3 regions of the Thauera sinica genome follow, and region 1 is predicted to be linked to each of the others. Evidence: predicted binding sites of a transcription regulator. Region 1 holds the regulator's gene; each other region holds the start of a gene.
The links. The regulator FNR, encoded in region 1, switches genes on or off when oxygen is low (the NO sensors DNR and NnrR bind a similar motif). The targets are predictions, from matches to a motif close to TTGANCTAGNTCAA.

Region 1 (3,271 bases):
CTACGTGCTCACCTGCGGCAGCAGTCAGCTTGCGCAGTTCGTGGTGCCGGAACTGCAGGCGCTGGTGGATGCCGAGGTCCTGCTGCTCGACGGCGGCAATGCCGCGTGGTTCGCCGCCGGCCTGCCGGAAGAGCACGGCGAGACCCGCCTGGCATCGCTGCCCATCGACCGCTACCGCCGGCCGTACGAGGGCACGGACAACACCGCCGCCGCCATGCAGGCCTACCTGGACTGGGAGTTCGGGCTGGTCGGGCAACTCGCCCGCGACGGCACGCACGGCTTCCGGGTGGTCTAGATGCAGTTCATACATCTCGCTTTTCTGGCACTTTTGCGCAGAAAATCGGGAACAGGCTTTCAGCTCTGGTAACGGGCCAGGCGGACCGGATCGTGCAGCGTGATGTGCTTGCCCTGCACGGTGATCAGGCGCGCGTCGGAGAGGTCGTGGAAGATGCGCGACAGCGTTTCGGGCGTCAGGTTGAGCCGCGAGGCGATGACCTGCTTGCTGGTGGGCAGCGCAAATTCGCAGGGCTTGTCGCCGTCGGCCTGCTGCAGCAGGTAGCCGATCACCCGCTGGACGCTGGAGCGCAGCGAATAGGTTTCGACGTCGCTCACCAGACCGTGCATGCGCACCGACATGCCTGCCAGCAGCTTGAGGGCGAACTTCGAATCCTGCTCGATCAACTCGGTGACGACGGCCTGGCCGATGTGCAGCAGTACGCTTTCGCTCAGCGCTTCGGCAAACACCGGGTACGGACGGTTCATGAACATCACCGCCTCGCCGAAGCTCTGCATCGGGCCGAGGATCTCGACCACCTTCTCGGTGCCCTGGGCGGACGAGAACGCCAGCTTCACCTGGCCGCTGACCAGAAAGTAGAAACCGTGCGGCAGGTCGCCGCGCTGGAACAGCACCTCGCCGCGTGCCAGACGGCGTTCGCGTGCAAAGCGCAGGACGCGATCGAGATCGGCATCGGACAATTCGCTGAACAGCGGGATGCGGCGCAGCAGGGTGGGGATATCGACAGGCGAGGTGGCCATCAGCATGCTCTCCGTAGTGAGAAGCAATTTTAGCGCGCTCGTGTTAGGGTCGCTTCCCCAAGTACCAGAGCCCGCGCGTTCGAGATTCAGGAGAAGGAATGTATTTCGCGATCAAGCACCTGCACGTCACCTGCGTGGTCCTGAGCGGCCTGGGCTTCCTGCTCCGCGGGACGTGGATGCTGAGCGGCAGCGGGTTGCTGCATCACCGTCTGACGCGGGTTCTGCCGCACATCGTCGACACCCTGCTGCTCGGCAGCGCCCTCGTGCTGGCAGCCATGATCGGGCAGTATCCCTTCGTCGCCGACTGGGTGACGGCCAAGGTGTTCGGGCTGATCGCCTACATCGTGCTCGGCGCGGTGGCGCTCAAGCGCGGACGCACGCTTGCGGTCAGGGGCGCCGCGTTTGCGGCGGCGACGGCGGTCTTCCTGTGGATCGTGTCGGTGGCGCTGACGAAGAATCCGCTCGGCTACCTGGCGGCGCTGGGCGGGGCCGCCTGAATCCGTGCGCGGGCCGGCAGCGCCCGCCTCAGCGGCTGCCGGACTGGTGCTGCAGCAGGCGTTTCAGCCCGGCGGCGTCCAGGATGCGGATGTGCTTCTGCTGCACGCTCACCAGGCCCTCTTCCTGGAAGCGCGAGAACGCGCGCGACACCGTCTCGAGCTTCAGCCCGAGGTAGGAGCCGATCTCGTCGCGCGTCATGCGCAGGTGGAACTCGGCCGGCGAGAAGCCGCGCGCGGTGAAGCGCTGCGACATGTTCAGCAGGAAGGCGGCCAGGCGCTCCTCGGCGCGCATCGAGCCCAGCAGCATCATCACGCCGTGATCGCGCACGATCTCGCGGCTCATCACCTTGTGGAACTGATGCTGCAAGCCTTCGACCTCGCGCGACAGCTCCTCGAGCTTGGCGTAGGGAATCACGCAGACTTCGCTGTCCTCGAGCGCGATGGCGTTGCACGAATGCGATTCGGTGCTGATGCCGTCCAGGCCGAGGATCTCGCCTGTCATCTGGAAGCCGGTGACCTGGTCGCGGCCATCCTCCAGCAGCACGTCGGTCTTGAAGGAGCCGGCGCGGATCGCGTAGATCGCTTCGAACGTGTCGCCCGCGCGGTACAGGCTGTGCTGGCGCTTGATCTTGCGCCGCGCGCCGACCAGTTCGTCGAGACGGTTCAGATCGTCCTCGGACATTCCGAACGGCAGACACAGCTCAACGAGGTTACACTGCGAGCACGACGCCTTGAGCCCATTGATCGTGATGGGAGCTGCCGCCTTCATCTGCACGAAATCTTGTTTCCCTAGTTCGGATCGCGGACGGCCGACGTCGGCCCATCCCGGGCGCCGTTGATCCACGTCAACCACAAAACGAGGGTGATCTGCCATTGTTTGGCACATCCCCGCAGTACACCCGCAGCACGACAATGACCAGCCCGAACGAACTCATATTCGATCCGCAACTGATTCGCCGCTTCGACATCAACGGCCCGCGCTACACGTCCTATCCTACCGCAGACCGTTTCGTCGAAGCCTTCAACGCCGATGCGCTGAAGGCCTGGCTGGCGAAGCGGGTGATCGGCGGGGTCAGCAAACCGCTCTCATTATACTTCCACATCCCGTTCTGTAACACGATCTGCTACTACTGCGCCTGCAACAAGATCATCACCAAGGATCATGGCCGCTCGGCGAAGTATCTGAAATATCTGGCAAAAGAGATCGCGATGCAGTCGGCCTGTCTGGAAGGTAGCCGGCAGGTCACCCAGTTGCACCTCGGCGGCGGCACGCCCACCTTCCTGTCCCACGACGAGATGCGCGAGCTGATGGCGGCGGTGCGCGAGCACTTCACGCTGGTGCCCAACGGCGAATACTCGATCGAAGTCGATCCGCGCAAGGTCGATTTCGACACGGTGAAGCTGCTCGCCGATCTCGGTTTCAACCGTATGAGCGTCGGCGTGCAGGATTTCGCCGAGGACGTGCAGAAGGCGGTCAACCGCATCCAGAGCGTCGACGAAACCAAGCTCGTCATCGATGCCGCGCGCGAGACCGGCTTCAAGTCGGTCAGCATGGATCTGATCTACGGCCTGCCCAAGCAGAACGTGATCAGCTTCAACCGCACGCTGGAGCAGGTGCTGCAGATCGCGCCCGATCGCGTGTCGCTCTACAGCTATGCGCATCTGCCGGGCCTGTTCAAGCCGCAGCGGCGCATCTTCATGAGCGACATGCCGACGCCGGACGCGAAGCTGCAACTGCT
Region 2 (3,271 bases), 1.5 Mb from region 1:
TCCAACCCGAAGGCGCGCCAGGCCAAGTCCAAGGCACGCCTGGCGCGCTACGAGGAAATGGCCAGCGTCGAATACCAGCGCCGCAACGAAACGCAGGAAATCTTCATCCCGCCCGGCGAGCGCCTCGGCGACAAGGTCATCGAGTTCCACGGCGTCAGCAAGGGCTTCGGCGACAAGCTGCTGATGGACGACGTCAGCTTCAGCGTCCCGCCCGGCGCCATCGTCGGCGTGATCGGCCCCAACGGTGCCGGCAAGTCGACGCTGTTCAAGATGATCGAAGGCCGCGACAGGCCCGATTCCGGCGAGGTGGCGATCGGTTCGACGGTGAAGATCGCCGCGGTCGACCAGAGCCGCGAGGGGCTGGCCAACGACAAGACGGTGTTCGAGGCGATCTCCGACGGCGCCGACGTGCTGACGGTGGGCCGCTTCGAGATGCCCAGCCGCGCCTACATCGGCCGCTTCAACTTCAAGGGCGGCGACCAGCAGAAGATCGTCGGCAACCTGTCGGGCGGCGAGCGCGGCCGGCTGCATCTGGCCAAGACGCTGATCCAGGGCGGCAACGTGCTGCTGCTGGACGAACCGTCCAACGACCTCGACGTCGAAACCCTGCGGGCGCTGGAGGATGCGCTGCTGGAATTCGCCGGCTGCGCGATGATCATCTCGCACGACCGCTGGTTCCTCGACCGCATCTGCACCCACATCCTGGCGGCCGAAGGCGATTCGCAATGGACCTTCTTCGCCGGCAACTACCAGGAATACGAAGAAGACAAGAAGAAGCGCCTGGGCGAGGAAGGCGCCAAGCCCAGGCGCATCCGCTACAGGCCGATCGCGCGCTGAACGGCGGAAACGACGCGGCCCCGTCGAGGGGCCGCGCATCATTCCGGCGACACGAAGGCCGCCGGCGGCAGCCGGCGGATCAGCGTCCGCCCGAGCAGCCGCAGCCTCCGCCGCCACCGCCGCACGAGCCCTCCTGGGCGCCGTACTGCGCCGGCGCCTGTTCCTGCGCACCGAGCTGGATCGAGAAATCGATGACGATGTTGCCCGGCTCGCGGGCCACGTACTTGATCCCCACCTGGTTGCCGTAGCGCTGCTGGATCTGGTTCAGCAAGGGCAGTGGATCGTGGTCGTTCACGAAACGCATCGTCTCGCCGTCGTCCAGCGACTCGAGCGCGCCGAAGATGGCCGCATGGCGGAAACGCTTGGCGACGCCGCGGGCGTCGAAGCCGAACACCGCCTCGTTGATGACGGGCAATTCACTCATCGTTCTTCCTCTCCTTGGGTTGTCGGCACCGGGCTGCCGCGTGGCATGCATGATGTCCGCCGCCGGCGGCGAAAGCCTTGAGCCAGAACAAGAAATCGAAGGCCGGCCGGTCTCGCGCCCATCGGCGGGCAGGCGGGCTGCCACCATACCCGGCGATGCTGCTAGAGTGAGGCCCGCATTCACCAAGTTCCGGGAGTTCATCATGCTGCACGCCGCGCTGCGCCGACTTTCCCTGCTGCTCGCCTTCGCCGCCGTACTGGGGCTGTCGGGCTGCGGCTACAACGACTTCCAGCGCCTCGACGAGCAAGGCAAGGCTGCCTGGGCCGAAGTGCTCAACCAGTACCAGCGCCGCGCCGACCTGATCCCCAACCTGGTGAGCACCGTCAAGGGCGAGGCGAATTTCGAACAGGAGACGCTGACCCGGGTCATCGAAGCGCGCTCGCGCGCCACCGCGATCCAGGTCACACCCGAGACGCTGAACGACCCGCAGGCGATGGAACGCTTCCAGCAGGCGCAGGGGCAGTTGGGCAGCGCATTGTCGCGCCTGCTGGCAGTGGCCGAGAACTACCCCAATCTGAAGGCCAACCAGGCTTTCCAGGAACTCAGGGTGCAGCTCGAAGGCACGGAGAACCGCATCACCGTCGCGCGCAACAAGTACATCGAGGCGATACAGCAGTACAACGTGCTGGCCCGCAGCTTCCCGACCAATTTCACCGCGATGGTCTTCGGCTACGCGCCCAAGGCCGGCTTCACCGTTGCCAACGAGGCCGAGATCTCGCGACCGCCGACGGTGGACTTCGGCTCCTCGCCGGCGCAGAACCGCTGACCGGCATGCATGCCCGTCGCCCTGCGGCCATCGCCGGTGCCTGATCCATGCCGCCGGCCGCTCCGTCGCCATCTCTCCGGCTCCGCCCGCCGATGAAGACCGCAGCCCGCCTGCCCGGCGCCGCGCTGGCCGGCCTGCTGATCGCGGTGCTCGGGCTGCTGTGGCTGCTGGCGCCGGCGCAGGCCATCGCGCAGCCGGTGCAGCCCGTTCCCGAACCGAGCGCGCGGGTGGTGGAGCGCAGTGGCACGCTGACGCCCGCGCAGGTGCAGGCGCTCGACGAACGGCTCGCCGCCTTCGAGCGCGAACGCGGCACGCAGATCGTCGTGCTGCTCGTTCCCACCACCGCCCCGGAAGACATCGCCGCCTACGCCTTCCGCGTGGCCGACACCTGGAAGATCGGCCGGCGCGAGGTAGGCGACGGCATCCTGATGGTGGTGGCGAAGAACGACCGGCGCGTCCGCATCGAGGTGGCGCGCGCCCTGGAGGGGGCCGTGCCCGACGTCGCGGCGTTCCGCATCATCGACCGCATCATCACGCCCGCCTTCCGCCAGGGCGACTTCGCCGGCGGCATCGGAGCCGGGGTCGACGCCCTGATGGCCCTCGTCCGCGGCGAGGCGCTTCCGCTTCCCGAGGCTGAACGACGCGACGGGCAGCAAACCTCGCTGGAGGATCTGGGCGCCTTCCTGTTCGTCGCGGTACCGGTGGCCGGCGCCTTCCTGATGGGCGTGCTTGGCCGCAAGCTGGGCGCGCTGGCGACCGGCGGAGCCGCCGGCTTCGTGGTCGAGATCCTGACCGGCAGCCTGCTGCTCGCAGGCATTGCCGGCGTGCTGGCGGCGGTGTTCGTCCTCGTGCTCGGCATCGGAGGCGGCGGCGGCTTCGGCGGTGGTGGCTTTGGCGGCGGCGGGTCGTACCGCGGCGGCCCGGTCATCCGCGGCGGCGGCGGTCGCGGCGGTGGCGGCTTCCGCAGCGGCGGAGGCGGCAGCTTCGGCGGCGGCGGCGCGTCGGGGAGCTGGTGATGGGATTCCTGCAGCTTCTGCGTCACCTTTGGCTCGACGACGGCGACGCCCGGCGCGCACTGGGCGCGGGCGCCCTGGAACGGTTGACCGAGCGCGTGCGCGACAGCGAGCGGCACCACAGCGGCGAGATCTGCATCTGCGTGGAGGCATCGCTGCCGCTGCGCTACC
Region 3 (3,271 bases), 180 kb from region 1:
GCCGAGCGCGCCGGCAAGATCATCCGCCGCATCCGCGAGTTCGTGAAGAAGAGCGAGCCGCGCCGCGGCGCCGTGCGCATCGACGACGTGGTGGAGGATGCGATCGGCTTCGCCGACATCGAGGCGCGCAGGCTGGGCATCCGCATCGTCGCGCAGGTGGCGCCCGACCTGCCCGCCGTCTATGCCGACCGGATCATGATCGAGCAGGTCGTGCTCAACCTGATCCGCAACGGCTTCGACGCCATGGCCGACACCCTGCCCGATGAGCGCGTGCTGGTGGTGCGGGCCCAGGCCTCGGGTCTGCGCGCGGTCGAGGTCGCGGTGATCGACCGCGGCCACGGCATCAGCGAGGAAGTCAGGCAGCGGCTGTTCACGCCGTTCTACACCACCAAGACGGAAGGCATGGGCATGGGCCTCAACATCTGCCGTTCCATCGTCGAATTCCACGATGGACGGCTGATCGTCGACGCCAATCCCGAAGGGGGTACCATATTCTCCTTCACACTTCCGACCGAGGTGGCCGGTGAGCGACCTGCCCGCAGCATCTGACCAGTTCATCCACGTCGTCGACGACGACGAAGCCCTGCGCGATTCCCTGGTGTGGATGCTCGAATCCAGCGGCTATGCGGTGCGCGCCTTCGACAGCGCCGAATCCTTCCTCGACGCCTACACCGAGGACATGACGGGCTGCATCGTGCTCGACGTGCGCATGCCGGGCATGAGCGGGCTCGAGATGTTCGACGAGCTGGGGCGGCGGCGCTGTGCGCTGCCGGTGATCTTCATCACCGGCCACGGCGACGTGCCGATGGCCGTGTCGGCGCTGAAGAAGGGCGCGGCGGATTTCATCGAGAAACCCTTCGGTGAGCGCGACATGCTGCGCCTGGTCGAACAGTGCCTCGAACAGGAACGCGCCAACCGCGGCAAGCGCATGCTGGAGGCCGACACCGCGCGCCGCCTCGAACACCTGACGCAGCGCGAGCGCGAGGTGCTCGACCTCATCATCGCCGGCAAGCTCAACAAGCAGATCGCCGACGTGCTCGGGATCAGCATCAAGACGGTCGAAGTCCACCGCGCCCGCGTCATGGAAAAGATGGGTGCCAACTCGCTCGCCGAACTGGTCCAGAACGTCGTCACCGTGGAGCCCGGCGTAGCGGCGCGGTGAGCGTGCCGCGAGGCTGCGCCGGGCGCCGTTGATCTGCATCAACGGCGTCCCCGCCGCCCGGCGGTAAGGTTCGGGGCTCGTCCTTTCGCCCGTTCGAGGAGTCCCGTCCATGGGTGCATCCCTGCCCGGCAGTGCCGCTGCGAACCGTCTGTTCCTTTCCGGCAACGAAGCCGTTGCCCTCGCGGTGCGGGATGCCGGCTGCCGCGTGGCCGCTGCCTACCCAGGGACGCCGTCCACGGAAATCCTCGAAGAACTGGCCACCTGCCCCGAGTTGTACACCGAGTGGTCGGTGAATGAAAAAGTCTCGCTGGAAGTGGCGCTGGGCGCCTCGATGGTCGGCGCGCGCGCCTTCTGCGCGATGAAGCACGTCGGCCTCAACGTCGCTTCCGACGCGCTGATGACGATGACGGTGACCGGCACCGAAGGCGGCCTCGTCATCGCCGTGGCCGACGACGTCGGCATGTCCTCGTCGCAGAACGAGCAGGATTCGCGCTACTGGGGCCGCTTCGCGCACGTGCCGGTGTTCGAGCCGGCCGACGCGCAGGAAGCCTACGACATGACCCGCGCCGCCTTCGCCCTGTCGGAAGCGCATCGCTGCCCGGTGATCCTGCGTCTGACCACCCGCATCTGCCATGTGAAGGGACGGGTGCAGCCGGGCGAGCGCGAGGCGCACGAGCCGGCGGGCTTCGTCAAGGACGGGCGCCGCTGGGTGATGGTGCCGGGCAACGCCAAACCGCGCCTGCCGCTGATGCACGGCCGGGACGAAGCGCTGCGCGCCGGCTCGGAAGTCAGCGAATGGAACACGCTCTACGAGGGCAGCGACCGCCGCATCGGCTTCGTCGCTTCCGGGCCTGCCTTCATGCACGTGCGCGAAGCCTTTCCCGATGCGCCGGTGCTCAAGCTCGGCCTGTCGCATCCGCTGCCGTTGGAGCGTGCGCGCGAACTGGCGCGGCAGGTGGACGCAGTGCTGGTGGTCGAGGAAACCGAGCCCCTCGTCGAGACCGAACTGCGCGCGGCAGGCATCGCCTGCCGCGGCAAGGACGTGCTGCCGCGCATCGGCGAACTGGCCCCCGACGTGCTTCGCCCGGCGGTGGCGGGGCTGCTCGGCGAACCCGTGCCGCAGGCCGCCCATGCCGCGCTGCAGACGGTATTCCCGCGTCCGCCGACGATGTGCGTGGCCTGTCCCCACCTCGGCATCTATTACACGCTGGCACAACTGCGCAACATCAACATCTCCGGCGACATCGGCTGCTACACGCTGGGCGCGGGCCAGCCCTGGAACGCGCTCGACACCTGCATCTCGATGGGCGCGTCGATGGGCGTCGCGCTGGGCATGGACAAGGGGCGCGGCGAGGCCGATGCGAAGACGAGCGTGGTCGCGGTGATCGGCGACTCCACCTTCCTGCACATGGGCATGCAGGGCCTGCTCGACATCACGTGGAACCGCGGCAACGTCACCGTCCTGCTGCTCGACAACCGCGCCGTCGGCATGACCGGCGGCCAGGACAACCCCGGCACCGGCCGCGACATCCATGGCGGCGAGGCGCCGCGCGTGGATTTCGCCAGGCTGTGCGAGGCGCTCGGCGTCAGGAAGGAGCGCATCCGCGTGCTCGACCCCTACCAGTTGCCGGCGCTGTTCAAGGCGCTGCGCGAAGAGACGAAGATCCCCGAACCCTCGGTGATCATCACCGACCGGCCCTGCGTGCTGATCGACGACTACCGGGCGACGCCGCCCTACAAGGTCATCGCCGACAAATGCACCGGCTGCGGCAACTGCATCGACGTCGGCTGTCCGGCCATCCACGTGACCCGGCGCGCGACCGAAGTGAAGCCCTCGGGCAAGGAAGTGGAGCTTGCCTTCGTGCGCATCGAGACCTCCGCCTGCACCGGCTGCGGCCTGTGCGTGCAGCCCTGTGCGCCGCAGGCGATCGTGCATGCGGCGCCCGAGCACCCGGTCAATTTCCTGCACAAGAAGATCTGAGGGGCGGCGATGACCATCACCAACATCCTCGTATGCGGCATCGGTGGCCAGGGCGTGATGACCGCCACCGAGATCCTCGCCGAGGCGGCCCTGTCGCTCGGCTGCGACGCGAAGAAGACCGAGGTCGC

Region 2: a site for FNR is predicted at 1,339-1,352, ahead of CCZ27_RS06525 (DUF2249 domain-containing protein). Genes of this name have one in related genera too.
Region 3: a site for FNR is predicted at 1,191-1,204, ahead of CCZ27_RS11995 (thiamine pyrophosphate-dependent enzyme). Genes of this name have one in related genera too.

The regions. Positions count from the first base shown of each region.
Region 1 covers NZ_CP023439.1:2,946,103-2,949,373, reverse strand. Annotated here, with positions in the region: gene CCZ27_RS12730 (rhodanese-related sulfurtransferase) at 1-295, shown strand, start outside; gene CCZ27_RS12725 (Crp/Fnr family transcriptional regulator) at 355-1,035, opposite strand; gene CCZ27_RS12720 (SirB2 family protein) at 1,134-1,532, shown strand; gene fnr (fumarate/nitrate reduction transcriptional regulator Fnr) at 1,561-2,301, opposite strand; gene hemN (oxygen-independent coproporphyrinogen III oxidase) at 2,445-3,271, shown strand, end outside.
Region 2 covers NZ_CP023439.1:1,478,608-1,481,878, reverse strand. Annotated here, with positions in the region: gene ettA (energy-dependent translational throttle protein EttA) at 1-837, shown strand, start outside; gene CCZ27_RS06525 (DUF2249 domain-containing protein) at 917-1,261, opposite strand; gene CCZ27_RS06520 (LemA family protein) at 1,464-2,087, shown strand; gene CCZ27_RS06515 (TPM domain-containing protein) at 2,180-3,103, shown strand; gene CCZ27_RS06510 (TPM domain-containing protein) at 3,103-3,271, shown strand, end outside.
Region 3 covers NZ_CP023439.1:2,764,965-2,768,235, reverse strand. Annotated here, with positions in the region: partial or broken gene CCZ27_RS12005 (PAS domain-containing sensor histidine kinase) at 1-549, shown strand, start outside; gene CCZ27_RS12000 (response regulator transcription factor) at 524-1,162, shown strand; gene CCZ27_RS11995 (thiamine pyrophosphate-dependent enzyme) at 1,272-3,143, shown strand; gene CCZ27_RS11990 (indolepyruvate oxidoreductase subunit beta) at 3,153-3,271, shown strand, end outside.